Regions from separate parts of the Bradyrhizobium sp. CB82 genome, predicted to be linked through region 1. Evidence: riboswitches for the same ligand, from Rfam matches in the RefSeq annotation. Region 1 holds a riboswitch; the other holds the start of a gene.

Region 1 (6,375 bases):
GGGCGTTGACGAGCTGGAAGAACAAGTTGCCGCCGCCCGGGGTGACCGGGAGGTAGCCGATTTCATCGACGATGAGCAGCGCGAAGCGGCAGTGATAGCGGATCCGCTCGCGCAGAGCGCCATCGCGTTCGGCCTTGGCGAGCGAGGCGACGATATCGGCGAGGGAGCTGAAGTAGACGCTGCGCCCTGCTTTGACGGCCTCGACACCAAGAGCGAGGCTCAAATGGGTCTTGCCCGTTCCTGGTGGCCCGATGAGGTGGACGGCCTCGGCGCGATTGATGAACTGCAATCCGGCGAGCGCCAGGACGCGGTTTTTGTCCAGCGACGGCTGGAAGGCGAAGTCGAAGCCGGCGAGCGTCTTGATCGCCGACAACTTGGCCATCTGAACCGCCATTTTGATGCGACGGTTCTCGCGCATCGTGAGCTCTTCGGTGAGCAAGGCGTCGATGGCTTCGACGGCGCTAATTTCGCCGCGTTCGAGGCCGCGCAGGGTGACGTCGAGGATTTCCAAGGCGCGCGGCATCTTCAGGCTGACCAGGTTGGTCTTGACGCGCTCGATGACGGAGGAAGCACTCATCACACGACCTCCTGGGCTGCCAGGCGGCGGCCGACGGCCGCGTAGAAGTCCAGCGAACGACGCGCGGCGTGGTCTCCGGCGCGCGTGAGGGTGACGGGTTCTGTGTTGCCTGGACGGCGTCGGCCGAAGCTGGCGAGCTTGCGGTGTGCCGGATCGAGCCGCTTCTGGCCCCGACCTTCGAGCGGAGCATGACTTGCCACCAGCACGCTGCCCTCGAAGATGCGGATTTCGTCGGCGAGGACATGGACATCGAAGACCCGCCGCCGCGTGGTATCAGGCACGCTGTAGAGATTGCCGCCGACGCTCACCATGCCTTCGTGCGAGGCCCGTCGCTCCAGATGCAACACTGCTCGATAGGGCGCGCCCGGCAAGGCTTGCAGTGCCGCCTTTTCCTCGGCGAAGGCCTCGTTGACGACCCGACGGGTCGTGGCGTGCACCCGCGGATTGGCGACCGTATCCAGCCAATGGCGGAGCTGGCCGTTGAGATCGTCGAGATTGCGGAAGATACCGCCGAGGAAGAAGTCCTCGCGGATGTATCGGAACGGCCGCTCGACCTTGCCCTTTGTCTTGGCCCGATAAGGCCGGCAGGCGCGCGGCTGGAAGCCATAATGGCGAGCGAGATCGATCAGCGCGCGGTTATAGACCACGAGCCCCTCGGCATCCTCGCCGAGGACAGCGGTTTTCATCCGGTCGTAGAGGATCTCGCGCGGAACGCCGCCGATTGTCTCTAAGGCGGCGATATGGCAGCGAAGCACTGTTTGGAGGTCCTGGTGGACAACGAACCGCGCCCAGATCAGGCGTGAGTAGCCGAGCACCATGGAGAACAGCCAGACGATGCGCTTGATCCCTGGCTCATCGACGAACTCGACCTCGAACCTGGCGAAGTCGACCTGCGCCTGCTCACCCGCTGGCGTTTCAAAACGCACTTCGAAGCCCGCCGGCTGGGAAGGCCGCAGCTCGCGCACGCGATCGCGCACGATGCTGTAGCCACCGGCGAAGCCGCGTTCCGTGAGCTCACGCCACAGCCGCACGGCCGTGAGCGCAGGATAGGCGGCCAGCCGCTCGCGCAAATAAGCCTCGAAGTGATCGACAATTCCAGGCCTCGCCACTCGCTTTTTGTAGACCGGCGGCTCCAATCCTTTGGCGATGTAGGCCCTGACCGTCTTTCGGTCGACACCAAGCTGCCGGGCGATCGCGCTGAACGACAGACCTTGGCGATGCAAATCCAGAATCATGACAAGTTCCCCAAGTTTGAGCACCGCGCCCTCCCTCCCGCCTGCAGGGGGAACGTCGGCGATTCGATGCGATGGCCGACCGTCCAGGGCATGCCCTGGACGGTCGGCCATCGCGAAAACTGGGAAATTTTCAAATGCCATAAGTGGGGAGAATTACTCCGCCACTCACACCGGCCTCGTGCGCCACCCGCAAGCTCTCGGCCAGCAACAGCTCCAGCTTGTCGCCGAGCCGCTTGCGGCTCAGGTCCGAGCGCTCGTGCGGGAACGCGTGCTGAAAGAACTCTTCGCCGGTGAAGTACTGGAAATACGGGTCGTGCACCCAGCGCTCGCACACCCCCTCATCGGACAGGCCGTAAATGTGCTTGAGCAGCAGCAGCCGATCATGAAGCGGGTCGCGATGCCCGGCCGACCATTCTCGCTATAGAGCGACGCGATCTCGCCGTCGATCCAGTCCCAATCGACCTTGCCGGCGAGTTGAACCAGCTCATGCTTCATATTGAAGATCTGGTCCAGCCTGGCCCGGAACAGATCGCCCGATCCCGTCGTCCTGTGCTTCTTCGATCGCATCGCCACCTCCGATGCGACGACGGAATCATGATTGGCGATTCGACGGAATCTTGAAAAGGAAACTGCAAGGTTCCGACGACCGAAGCATCAAAACCCTGCAATCGCAACAGTCCACCAACGACAAATGCGATTCCAACTCAATCGCTTAGCCGCTCTGAGCGGCGAAAAAAGCGCGACGTTCGACTCGAATTTGCGTTCGATCGCCTCCTCGCGGTCAAACTTGAACCAGGTTTACGTAATTCTCGTTCCAGATCAGGTGCGCTTCGCGCGCGCCGGCGCCGATGTGACGGGAGGCGAAGATGCAAGGCGCCATTGTTTGAGCGCCGCCTCGCGATCCGCTTCAAGCCGTTCCGCGGCGGTGGGGGCGAATTCTGACCGCATCACCAAGGGCCAAATCAAACGGATAGACGGATCTCATGCTCTTGACTTCCTCGTCGGAAGTGATGGGTTGACCTGCTCCGATCGTCTGCAGCCAATCCTCACCCTGGAGCCCGGTCGACGTGCTGCGCGGCGGCTCCGAGCACCGTGTTTCCACCCCGTGGATCCATCGCAGACCTGCCCTGGAGGCGTTGACTCACATTTACATATGAGGGCGGTGGAGAATAGGACGTGCTCAGAGCTTTGGCGCGGATTGGGTATGCAGTTACAGGTCAACCACTCGGCGTGCCGCCGTCCTCCGTCATGATGGCGTCGGCGACCATCTCAGCTGTCGCAGCCGATAGTGTCCAGCCCAGATGACCATGGCCAGTGTTGTAGAAGATGTTCGGCCTCTTACCCCTGCCAACCCTCGGCATCATGCTGGGTGTCATGGGACGCAAGCCGGCCCAAGGCACCACCTGCGCCGTGCAAACACCGGGAAAAAATCGTTCCACCCACTGCACCAGAGGCCTAATTCGACTGGCGCTGATGTCGCGGTTCTCGCCGTTGAATTCAGCGGTTCCGGCGACACGGAAGCGATCTTCTCCCAACCGGCTAGTGACGATCTTGCTCGCCTCGTCGAGGATGCTGACACGCGGCGCTGCTGTCTGGCTCACCGTGTCCGGCAAGTTCACCGTGATGGAATATCCCTTGACGGGATAGATGTTAACGCGATCTCCGAGTATTGAAGCAATACGGCGGCTGCCAATACCAGCACAGATTACTGCCCTTTGAGCCCTGTGTTCGTTCCTAAGAGGACCTTCTTGCCAATGTACAAGCACACCTTGTGCATCCGAGCGCATCTGGAAGATCTGTGCTCCGAAGACAAAGCGCACACCCTTTCGCTCGCAGGCCGCAGCAAGACCGCGCGTGAACTTGTGAATGTCGCCAGTTGAGTCAGACGGGGTGAAGAAACCGCCATAATATTGGTTCCGCAGCGCAGGTTCGATCGCACGCATTTCAGAGGGGGTTACGGGGCACCGGTCCAGTCCTCCCTCCAGCAGCAGCTTATTCACGCAAGAAGCTGCATCGAATTCGGCTTTACTGGAATAGACGTGCAAAATGCCTCGTCGTTCGAGATCAAAATTGATGCCCTCACGATCGGCAATGTCAAACAGATGCTGCCGCGCGTCGATTGCGAGTCTAGTCGTCTCGATTGTGTTACGACGATAGTGACGGATCTGGCCGACGAACTCTGCCAACCAAGTATATTTATGATAACTTGGACTCGGGTTCAGCAGCAAGGGGGCGTCCTTGCGCAGCATCCATTTGAGACCTTTAACGATCGTGCTTGGGCTGTTCCAGACCTCCGCATTGCTTGCCGACAATTGTCCCCCATTGGCAAACGAGGTCTCCATCGCGGCATAACGATGTCGATCGAATACTGTAACAGAGTAGCCGCGCACAGCCAGCGCGTAAGCGGTTGTAACTCCGGTAATGCCGGATCCGATAATAGCGATCGTTGTCATCATGTGCTCCAAGACAGGGGTGAACGTCGCAATGGTATTCGCCATAGCTCCGCCCCAAATCTGTCCGTGCACCTGAGAGCTTGCTCCGCTGGCCCAATGGGTAGCGGTCCCCTTCGGTGGGCGCCAACTGGCGCCTCTCTCCAGATTGTCCTGGGCGTGCGGTCCTGGGCCTGAGAGTTTCCTTGGGGAGTTGCTCCGTCGGCGGCAATGGCCATTGGCGGCTCACCGCGCTCTCCCGCACGCTGTCGTCAGACATCCCAATATTTTCAGGCATGTGATGGCATGTCAAGATCGAGGTATCATCAAGGTCAATAACAGCACAGAAGGGATCACTTGATGATCGTCTGGCGCAGTTCGACTGGCCCCGAAACGACACGATTCCGACAGCGGCGCAGAAAGCGCCTTTTCCTCAACATACCGCCCCCTCGACATATTCGTCGCTTTCCCGCGCAGAAGTGAACAAATTGCAGTAATGCTGCGGGATCGGCTGAAAAGTGTGCGACACGAGCACTCAGGCAGGTCTAACCTGATCGACAATATTGGGGTGATCTATGGCTGAACGAAGCGGTTCGTGCGTCTGAAGTAATTGTGTGTGTCGGGAGCGATAATCTCGCGACTGCGGTTCAGTTGTTTTGCGCGACAGATCGTTCGTAAGCACTATGAAGTCGCCAGCGCTCCTTGCGGTCCGCGATGGAAACAATTTGCGATTTAGGCACAATGAACCTGATCGCTCTGTCATTGTTTCGATTGGCTGCCGCAGTCGGTCATCAGCACATTTTTTGCCCGCCGCTCCGTCACAGACGCTGCTCGATCATGAAGCTCAAGTCGTGCCCGGTGCGATTGCAGGCGGGGCTCGGGCCGTACTGCGGCTCTGGGCGTCGACACGCGGCGAATTCAGGCGCAAGCCTTGAATAGGCCGCCTTTCTTCTTTGACACTTTGAAGCGGCTAGAGCCGGGCTTAGCGCGACTGCGCGAGGGTTTCCCGAGAGCAAGCCATGTGCTTGCAAATCAGTGGCTGGTATCGGACACCTATGATCCCGAGAGCCGCTTGGGCGATCTAAACGCTTGCGCGCTCGATCCTCAACGGGGTGAGGCCACGCGATGAGCATGTGGCGGCAGATACCTCGCGCAATCAGCGATGTTTGATTCGATTACGTGAAAGACGAACGAGAGTGCTCTCAAACACGTTTGAGGGTTATCAATCTCATGCAAAAGTTGCGCGCGCCCAGAAGTTAATGGCCAGAGATCCGTTATCTGCCACCGTCCTGGTGCCAGGACCGCGATCCGCTGCTTGACTTTGTAATGGTGCTGTACCTAGACCGTGGACTTGAATACCAGGCCGGCAAAAACCGTACTTCAGAGGAGATTCCGGATAGGTCAAGCCTCTTGACAACGCATCCATCAGATCAGGCTCTCCAAGTTCCTGATCGCACTTCTGTACCCTTTGCCGCCCGAGTAGGGCATCTGTCGGAGAAAGACTCTTGACCTTCCTTCAATCAAAACGATTCCGTACGTTCCTTTTGCACAGATCGAGTACGAAAACCGGGTCGAACAAGCGCGGCGGTTGATGAAAAGTACGGTTTCGACGCACTTCTCGTGACGTCCGAGCACAACTGGCGCTATTTGTTGACGATATTAGCGCGACGCCAAATTCGACTACCAGACCCCGTTTTCTTCTTATCCCTTTGTCTGGTGAAGCGATCGGGATCGTTCCAGGCTCATACGACGATTTTCATAGTCAAACTACCTGGGTGAAAAACTACCGGACTTGGCCCGGCCCCAATCCGAAAGATGAGGGTGTTTCCGCGCTCGTTAAGTTATTGAGTGATCTACTGCCAGACAATGCCAAGATAGGGACCGAACTCGGCGCAGAGAGCAGGCTTGAATGCCTGTTGGCGACTTTTTGCGTGTCGTTGATGCAATCGGACCTCGGACGTTTGCCGATGCGTCGGATCCGATCTTCACTCCATTGCGCATAATCAAGTCGCCTTCGGAGATTGATCGAATGCGTACGGTAAATGGAGTTACTTCGGAGGTGTTTGATAATCTGGCGCCAAAGTTGCGTCACGGCATGACTGAGCGAGAGGTTTGCCGTCTGTATGAACTCGAA
Region 2 (7,298 bases), 4.5 Mb from region 1:
CGATATCTGCGCCGAGCTCGCCGGGCGAGGCCAGCAGCGTCAGCGCCAGCAGATCGGCGGCAACGATCGCAAGGGCGCCCTTGGCGCGCAGCGTCGCAATGGCCGGCCGCAGGTCGCGCACCGCGCCCGAGCTGCCGGGATATTGCAGCAGTGCACCAAGCACGTCTGTCTTGTCGAGATCACTGAGGGGATCGCCGACGATCAGGTTCCAGCCCAAGGGCTCTGCGCGGGTGCGCATCACCGCGAGCGTCTGCGGATGCACGTCCTTGTCGACGAAGAAGGCTTGCGCTTTCACCTGCGAGTGCCGCTCGGCGAGCGCCATGGCTTCGGCCGCGGCGGTCGCTTCATCGAGCAGCGAGGCGTTGGCGACGTCGAGCCCGGTGAGGTCGCAGATCATGGTCTGGAAGTTGAACAGCGCCTCCAGCCGGCCCTGGCTGATCTCGGGCTGGTAGGGCGTATACGCCGTGTACCAGGCCGGGTTTTCCAAAATGTTGCGCTGGATCACCGCGGGCAGGATGGTGCCGGAATAGCCTTGGCCGATCAGCGAGGTGAAGACCTGGTTTTGGGCTGCGAGCTCGGCCATGTGCGCGATCGCCTCGGTCTCGGTCAGGGGCTTGCCCAGATCGAGCGGAGATGCCTGCCGGATCGAGGCCGGCAGCGTCTCCGCCATCAGCGCATCGACGCTCTTGGCGCCGACCGTTTCGAGCATTGCGGTGACATCGCGCACTGAGGGGCCGATGTGGCGGCGAACGAAACTGGCGGCGGTTTCGCCGCTGGATTTACGGTGCGCGGTCATCGCTTGCTCCATCGTCCTTAAGCCGTGTGTGCCTTGTAGGCGGCTTCATCCATGAGGCCCCCGAGCTCGCTCTTGTCGGCAATTTTGATCTTGAAGAACCAGGCCTTGCCTGCGGCCTCCGAATTGACTAGCGCCGGCTCGTCGACGACCGCCTGGTTGACCTCGAGCACTTCGCCCGAGATCGGCGCATAGACGTCCGACGCCGCCTTCACGGACTCGACCACGGCCGCAGCTTCCGTCTTCTTCAGCGCGCGGCCGACCTTGGGCAGCTCGACGAACACGATGTCGCCGAGCTGCTGCTGGGCGTAATCGGTGATGCCGACGGTGGCGACGTCGCCGTCGATGGCGAGCCATTCATGGTCGGAGGTGTACAGCGTAGTGGTCATTGTCTCGTCCTCAGCGTTTGTAGGTGTTTTTCACGAAGGGCATGGCAGCGACTGCGAGCGGCAGGCGCTGGCCGCGCACCTCGGCGAAGAGCTTTGTGCCGAGCGCGCTCAGGCTCATGGGCACGTAGCCCATCGCCACCGGCGCGCTCAGGCTTGGGCCGAAACCGCCCGATGTGACCTTTCCAATGGGATCGCCGCCCGCGCTCTCGGCAAACAGCAGCGCGCCCTCGCGCACCGGGGCGCGGCCCTCGGCACGCAGGCCGACGCGGCGGCGGGATGCGCCGTGATCGAAGTGGGCGAGAATCTTTTCGGCGCCGGGAAAGCCGCCGGCGCGGGCGCCGCCGCTGCGGCGGCTCTTCTGCACCGACCACTCCAGCGCGGCCTCGACCGGCGTGGTGGCGGTGTCGATGTCGTGGCCGTAGAGGCAGAGCCCGGCTTCCAGCCGCAGGCTGTCGCGGGCCCCGAGACCGATCGGCAGCACGTCCGGATTGTCCAGCAGCATCTTGGCGAGGCGTTCGGCATCGGCAGCCGGAACCGAGATCTCGAAACCGTCCTCGCCGGTGTAGCCGGAGCGCGAGACGAAGCACCTGATGCCGGCGACCTCGTGCGGGCCGGCGTCCATGAACTTCATGGCCGGTGCCTCTGCACAAAGTTTCGCCAGCGCCGCTTCGGCCTTCGGACCCTGGAGCGCGATCAGCGCGCGGTCGTTCAGCGAATCGATGATGCAGTCATCGGAGAGATGCGCGCGCAGATGTGCCTCGTCCTCGGCCTTGCAGGCGGCATTGACGACCAGGAACAGGTGATCACCCAAATTGGCGACCATCAGATCGTCGAGAATGCCGCCGTCGAAATTGGTGAACTGAGCATAGCGCTGCCGCCCCTTGGCGATCGCCACGATATCCTGCGGCACCAGCCGCTCCAGCGCGCTGGCGGCGTCCTCGATCCTCCCGGATTTCGGCCGCAGCGCGATCTGGCCCATATGGGAGACGTCGAACAGGCCCGCTTTGCTGCGGGTATGGAGGTGCTCCTTCAGCACGCCGGCGGGGTACTGCACCGGCATCTCATAGCCCGCGAACGGCACCATCTTGCCGCCCACGGAGACATGGAGGTCGTAAAGAAGGGTACGTTTCAGGGAGTTCTTGTCGTCCGACGCAAGCATCACAGGGGCCCTCGCGGTTCCCGGGGAGAATTCCCCGAGGGAAACCAGTCGAAGCCCCATCTGTCGCTGTGCCTGAGAGTATTATCCCGTCGGCGGGTGCCACCCGGGCTTCAATGCCCGTCGGCGCCTCTTTCCAGATGCTGTCAAAGCCACACGGTCCCTTTGCCTGAGAGTTTCCGGGGCGGTTGCTCCTTCGGCGCCGGCAACAAAGCCGGTCTCTCCCGACGTGGCCGTACGTTACATGTAGGTACAGAACACAGGCTGGCCAAGGCTGTCAACGCGGCCGCAATGTCTATCAACGGCCTATTGCGCGGCTGCGGCAACCCTCTGATCTCTCTGCACAGTTTCTGGACAGGGCAGCTCACCTTGTCTAAAAGCGCTATCGCCCGCAGATATCAGCCTTAATTTCAGGTTTGGGCGGATTCTGGCGGATCTTGCACCCGATTGGATGAACATGAGCGGCGTCAACGAGATCAGGTCGACCTTTCTGAACTTCTTTGCCAAGAACGGCCACGAGATCGTGCCGTCCTCGCCATTGGTGCCGCGCAACGATCCGACGTTGATGTTCACCAATGCCGGCATGGTGCAGTTCAAGAACGTCTTCACGGGCGTCGAGAAGCGCCCCTATCACCGGGCCACCACCTCGCAGAAATGCGTGCGCGCCGGCGGCAAGCACAACGACCTCGACAATGTCGGCTACACCGCGCGCCATCTCACCTTCTTCGAGATGCTCGGCAACTTCTCCTTCGGCGACTACTTCAAGGAGCGCGCGATCGAGCTCGCCTGGAATCTGATCACCAAGGATTTCGGGCTGAAGAAGGACAAGCTGCTCGTCACCGTCTATCACACCGACGACGAGGCGGCCGGCCTGTGGAAGAAGATCGCGGGCTTCTCCGAGGACCGCATCATTCGCATCCCGACCTCGGACAATTTCTGGGCGATGGGCGATACCGGTCCGTGCGGCCCTTGCTCGGAGATCTTCATCGATCGCGGCGAGCACATCTGGGGCGGGCCTCCCGGCAGCCCGGAAGAGGACGGCGATCGCTTCCTCGAATTCTGGAATCTGGTCTTCATGCAGTTCGAGCAGGTGACGAAGGAGGAGCGCCAGCCGTTGCCGCGCCCCTCGATCGACACCGGCATGGGGCTGGAGCGCATGGCCTGCATCCTGCAGGGCGTCGACAGTGTGTTCGAGACCGATCTCTTCCGTCAGCTGATCGATGCGACCGCGTCCGCGCTTGGTAGCGGACCGAATGAGCAGACGGTCGCCTCGTTCAGGGTGATCGCCGATCACCTCCGCTCCTCGGCCTTCCTTGTGTCTGATGGCGTACTGCCCTCGAACGAGGGCCGCGGCTACGTGCTGCGCCGGATCATGCGACGGGCGATGCGCCACGCGCAGCTTCTGGGCGCGAAGGAGCCGCTGATGCATCGCCTCGTCTGGGCGCTGGTGCGTGAGATGGGCCAGGCCTATCCCGAGCTGGTGCGCGCGGAAAAGCTGATCGAGGAAACGCTGCGGCTGGAGGAAACCCGCTTCCGCAAGACGCTGGCGCGCGGCCTTGCCATCCTCGACGAGAAGAGCGCGTCATTGAAGAAGGGCGACATGTTCGACGGCGACGTCGCCTTCACGCTCTACGACACTTACGGCTTCCCGCTGGATCTCACACAGGACGCGCTAAAGTCGCGCGGTATCAGCGTCGACCAGTCTGCCTTCACCGATGCGATGGAGCGTCAACGCGAGAAGGCGCGTGCGTCCTGGGCGGGCTCGGGCGAGGCCGCCAGCGAGGCGATCTGGTTCCCGCTGCGCGAAAAGCTGGGGGCCACCGAATTCCTCGGCTATGAGACCGAGAGCGCCGAAGGCGTCGTCGCGGCGCTGGTGAAGGACGGCAAGGAAACCGACAGCCTCAAGGCCGGCGAGACCGGCTCGATCGTGCTCAACCAGACCCCGTTCTATGCGGAGTCCGGCGGCCAGGTCGGCGATACCGGCGTGATGGTCGGCGAGGGCGGGATCAAATTTCGTGTCACCGACACGCAGAAGAAGCTCGGCGATCTCTTCGTGCATATCGGCACGGTGGAGCAGGGGACGCTTAAGGCCGGCACCGCGCTCCAGCTCGAAGTTGACCACGCGCGCCGGTCCTCGATCCGCGCCCATCACTCCGCGACGCATCTTCTCCACGAGGCGCTGCGCCAGGTACTGGGCGATCATATCGCTCAGCGCGGCTCGCTGGTCGCGCCCGATCGCCTGCGTTTCGACTTCGTGCATCCCAAGCCGATCACGCCGGCGGAGCTCGCCCGCGTCGAGGACATTGCCAATGACGTTGTGCTGGAAAATGACGAGGTCACGACGCGCATCATGGGTGTCGACGAGGCCCGCGAAGCCGGCGCGCGTGCGCTGTTCGGCGAGAAATATGGCGACGAGGTCCGCGTCGTCTCGATGGGCAAGACCGCGCGCGAACACGGCGCCAACGCAATGGGCTGGTCGGTCGAGCTCTGCGGCGGCACTCATGTCAAGCGCACCGGCGATATCGGCCTGATCACGCTGACAAGCGAGAGCGCGGTCGCTTCCGGCGTGCGCCGTATCGAGGCGCTGACCGGGCGTCATGCACGCAAGCATGCCAACGACACCATGGCGCTGGCGAAGACCGCAGCCGCCGAGCTGCGCACCTCGCTCGAGGACGTGCCGGCGCGCATCACCGCGCTGATGGACGAGCGCAAGAAGCTGGAGCGTGAATTGTCCGACGCGCGCAAGAAGCTCGCGATGGGCGGCGCTGCGTCGTCCGGCAATGGCGCAGCCGCAGGCGTGCGCGAGGTCGGCGACGTCAAACTGATGGCGCGTGCGGTCGAGGGCATCGAGATGAAGGATCTCAAGAGCCTTGCCGACGACGGCAAGAAGCAGATCGGCTCCGGCGTCGTCGCGATCGTCGGCGTCACCGAGGACGGCAAGGCCGGCGTTGTGGTTGGTGTCACCGCCGACCTCACTTCGCGCTTCAACGCAGTTAATCTGGTTCGCGTCGCCTCCGAAGCGCTCGGCGGCAAGGGTGGCGGCGGTCGGCCTGACATGGCGCAGGCCGGCGGGCCCGACGGCGCCAATGCGGCGGCGGCACTGTCGGCGATCGAAAAAGCCATGGTCGGCGCGTAGATCGCCGTGCGCCTCGTTCCGCGAGGACGTGGGCTTCGCGATCCCAATTTGAGGGATCGCTTGTACGAATTGCTGGAGCACGATCCGCTGGCCTATTCCGCCGGGTCGCACTTCATCCAGGTGATCGTGGCCGTCATCGTGCTCGACGTCGTGGCGATGACGCTCGCCTCGGTACCGGATCTGGACGCTCAATTCGGCGCGCTGTTCACGGGCGTCGCCATTCTCGCGGTGATCGTGTTCGCATTGGAATATGCGGCGCGGCTTTGGACCGTCGCCGGCCATACGCAGCGCAAGGCGTCGCCACTTGCCGACCGGTTCTCCTACGTCTTCTCCGCGCTCGGCATCATCGATCTCATGGCGTTCCTCCCTGCAGCGTTCGTGCTGGCCACCGGCCGGCACTCGACGATGGCGGCGCTCGGCGTGCTGCCGTTCTTCAAGTTGATCCGCTATTCGCCAGCGATGCGTTCGCTGCTCGCCGCCGTCCATGCCGAACGGCGCGCATTGATCGGATGCATCGTCATCCTGATCGGCGTGGTGCTCACCTTCGCTTCGCTCCTCTACGCCATCGAGCGCGAGGTGCAGCCGGAGAAGCTCGGCACCATCCCGCAGGCGATGTGGTGGGCGATCGTGACGCTCGGCACGGTGGGATATGGCGACGTCGTTCCGGTGACCCCGCTCGGCAAGTTCGTCTCCGTGTTCGCCATCATCAGCGGCTTTGCCATGATCGCGCTGCCGGTCGCGATCATCTCGAGCGCCTTCGCGGAAGAGGTGAAGCGCCGCGACTTCGTCGTCACCTGGGGCATGCTGGCGCGGGTGCCGTTGTTCTCACATCTCACGGCATCGGAGATCGCCGACATCATGCGCCTGTTGCGCGCGCGCACCATCGAGCAGGGCGAGATTCTGGTTCGCCGCGGCGAGGTCGCATCATCGATGTATTTCATCACGGCGGGCGAGGTCGAGATCGCGCTGCCGAACCAGCACGTCCGGCTGACCGACGGCACTTTCTTCGGCGAGATCGCCCTGTTGCACAGGACCAAGCGGAGCGGCACCGTCACCGCGACGCGGAAGACGCGGCTTCTGCTGCTCGACGCGCAGGACTTTCATGCGCTGATCGAGCGCATGCCGACGCTCGCTGCTCACGTCCGCAAGACCGCCGAGGCGCGTCTCGGCGAGGCCGGCGATCTCGCGGTCGCCGAGCTCGCGCAGGCGAAGAAAGAGGGGGGCGGCGGGGCGGGCTAACCAGGCAGTCCCGGGTCAGCCCTTGCGCAGGAAGATGTAGTCGGCCGAGTAGGGCGCGCTTTTGAACTCGCCGGCCTTCTCGCAAGCACCCTCGAGCTTGCCACCATGGGTGTTGATGCGCTGGACGGTGGTGACGGGTGTCAGAACGCCGCTGCCGCGGCGTGAGGCGACCTCGAGTTTCAACCAGGGAATATCGCCTGCGCTAGCGCCTGGCGCGTTGCCGATGGCCTTGCCGACCACGGCGCTGCCGTCGACATGCTCCCAGTTGGGACCGGCATAGTGGCGGCCGATCGTCTTGCCGTCGACGAGCAGCGTCGCGATCGGCTCGCGGAAGGCCCAGGCGAGCTTGCCGTCGGCCCCTGCCTTGCATTCATAGACCTGCGCGCCCTCGGCGTGGACGTTCAGCACGACCGTCTCGCCGGATGCGGCAATCGCCTCGGGCAGTGCCTGCTCCGCGGCTGCGGCCGGTCCGATCAGGGCGGAGAGCAGCAAAGTGCGAACGGCGAGCTTGATGGACATGGCCGGCTCCGCGATGGCGTCAAAATGAAGGGCCGCGCTGAGGCGCGGCCCGTGATGATGTCTAAC

What was found. Region 1 has a riboswitch for glycine ahead of QA640_RS38290 (D-amino acid dehydrogenase). Riboswitches for the same ligand answer to the same signal wherever they lie in the genome.
Region 2: another riboswitch for glycine. It lies ahead of gcvT (glycine cleavage system aminomethyltransferase GcvT); the one in region 1 lies ahead of QA640_RS38290 (D-amino acid dehydrogenase).

Annotation. Positions count from the first base shown of each region.
Region 1 is NZ_CP121650.1:7,967,600-7,973,974, reverse strand. Features, by position in the region: partial or broken gene istB (IS21-like element helper ATPase IstB) at 1-577, opposite strand, end outside; gene istA (IS21 family transposase) at 577-1,836, opposite strand; partial or broken gene QA640_RS38295 (transposase) at 1,982-2,379, opposite strand; gene QA640_RS38290 (D-amino acid dehydrogenase) at 3,030-4,265, opposite strand; glycine riboswitch at 4,323-4,412, opposite strand; glycine riboswitch at 4,415-4,513, opposite strand.
Region 2 is NZ_CP121650.1:3,431,305-3,438,602, forward strand. Features, by position in the region: gene gcvP (aminomethyl-transferring glycine dehydrogenase) at 1-796, opposite strand, end outside; gene gcvH (glycine cleavage system protein GcvH) at 814-1,182, opposite strand; gene gcvT (glycine cleavage system aminomethyltransferase GcvT) at 1,193-2,341, opposite strand; glycine riboswitch at 2,487-2,575, opposite strand; gene alaS (alanine--tRNA ligase) at 2,796-5,474, shown strand; gene QA640_RS16395 (cyclic nucleotide-gated ion channel) at 5,481-6,713, shown strand; gene QA640_RS16400 (DUF3455 domain-containing protein) at 6,729-7,232, opposite strand.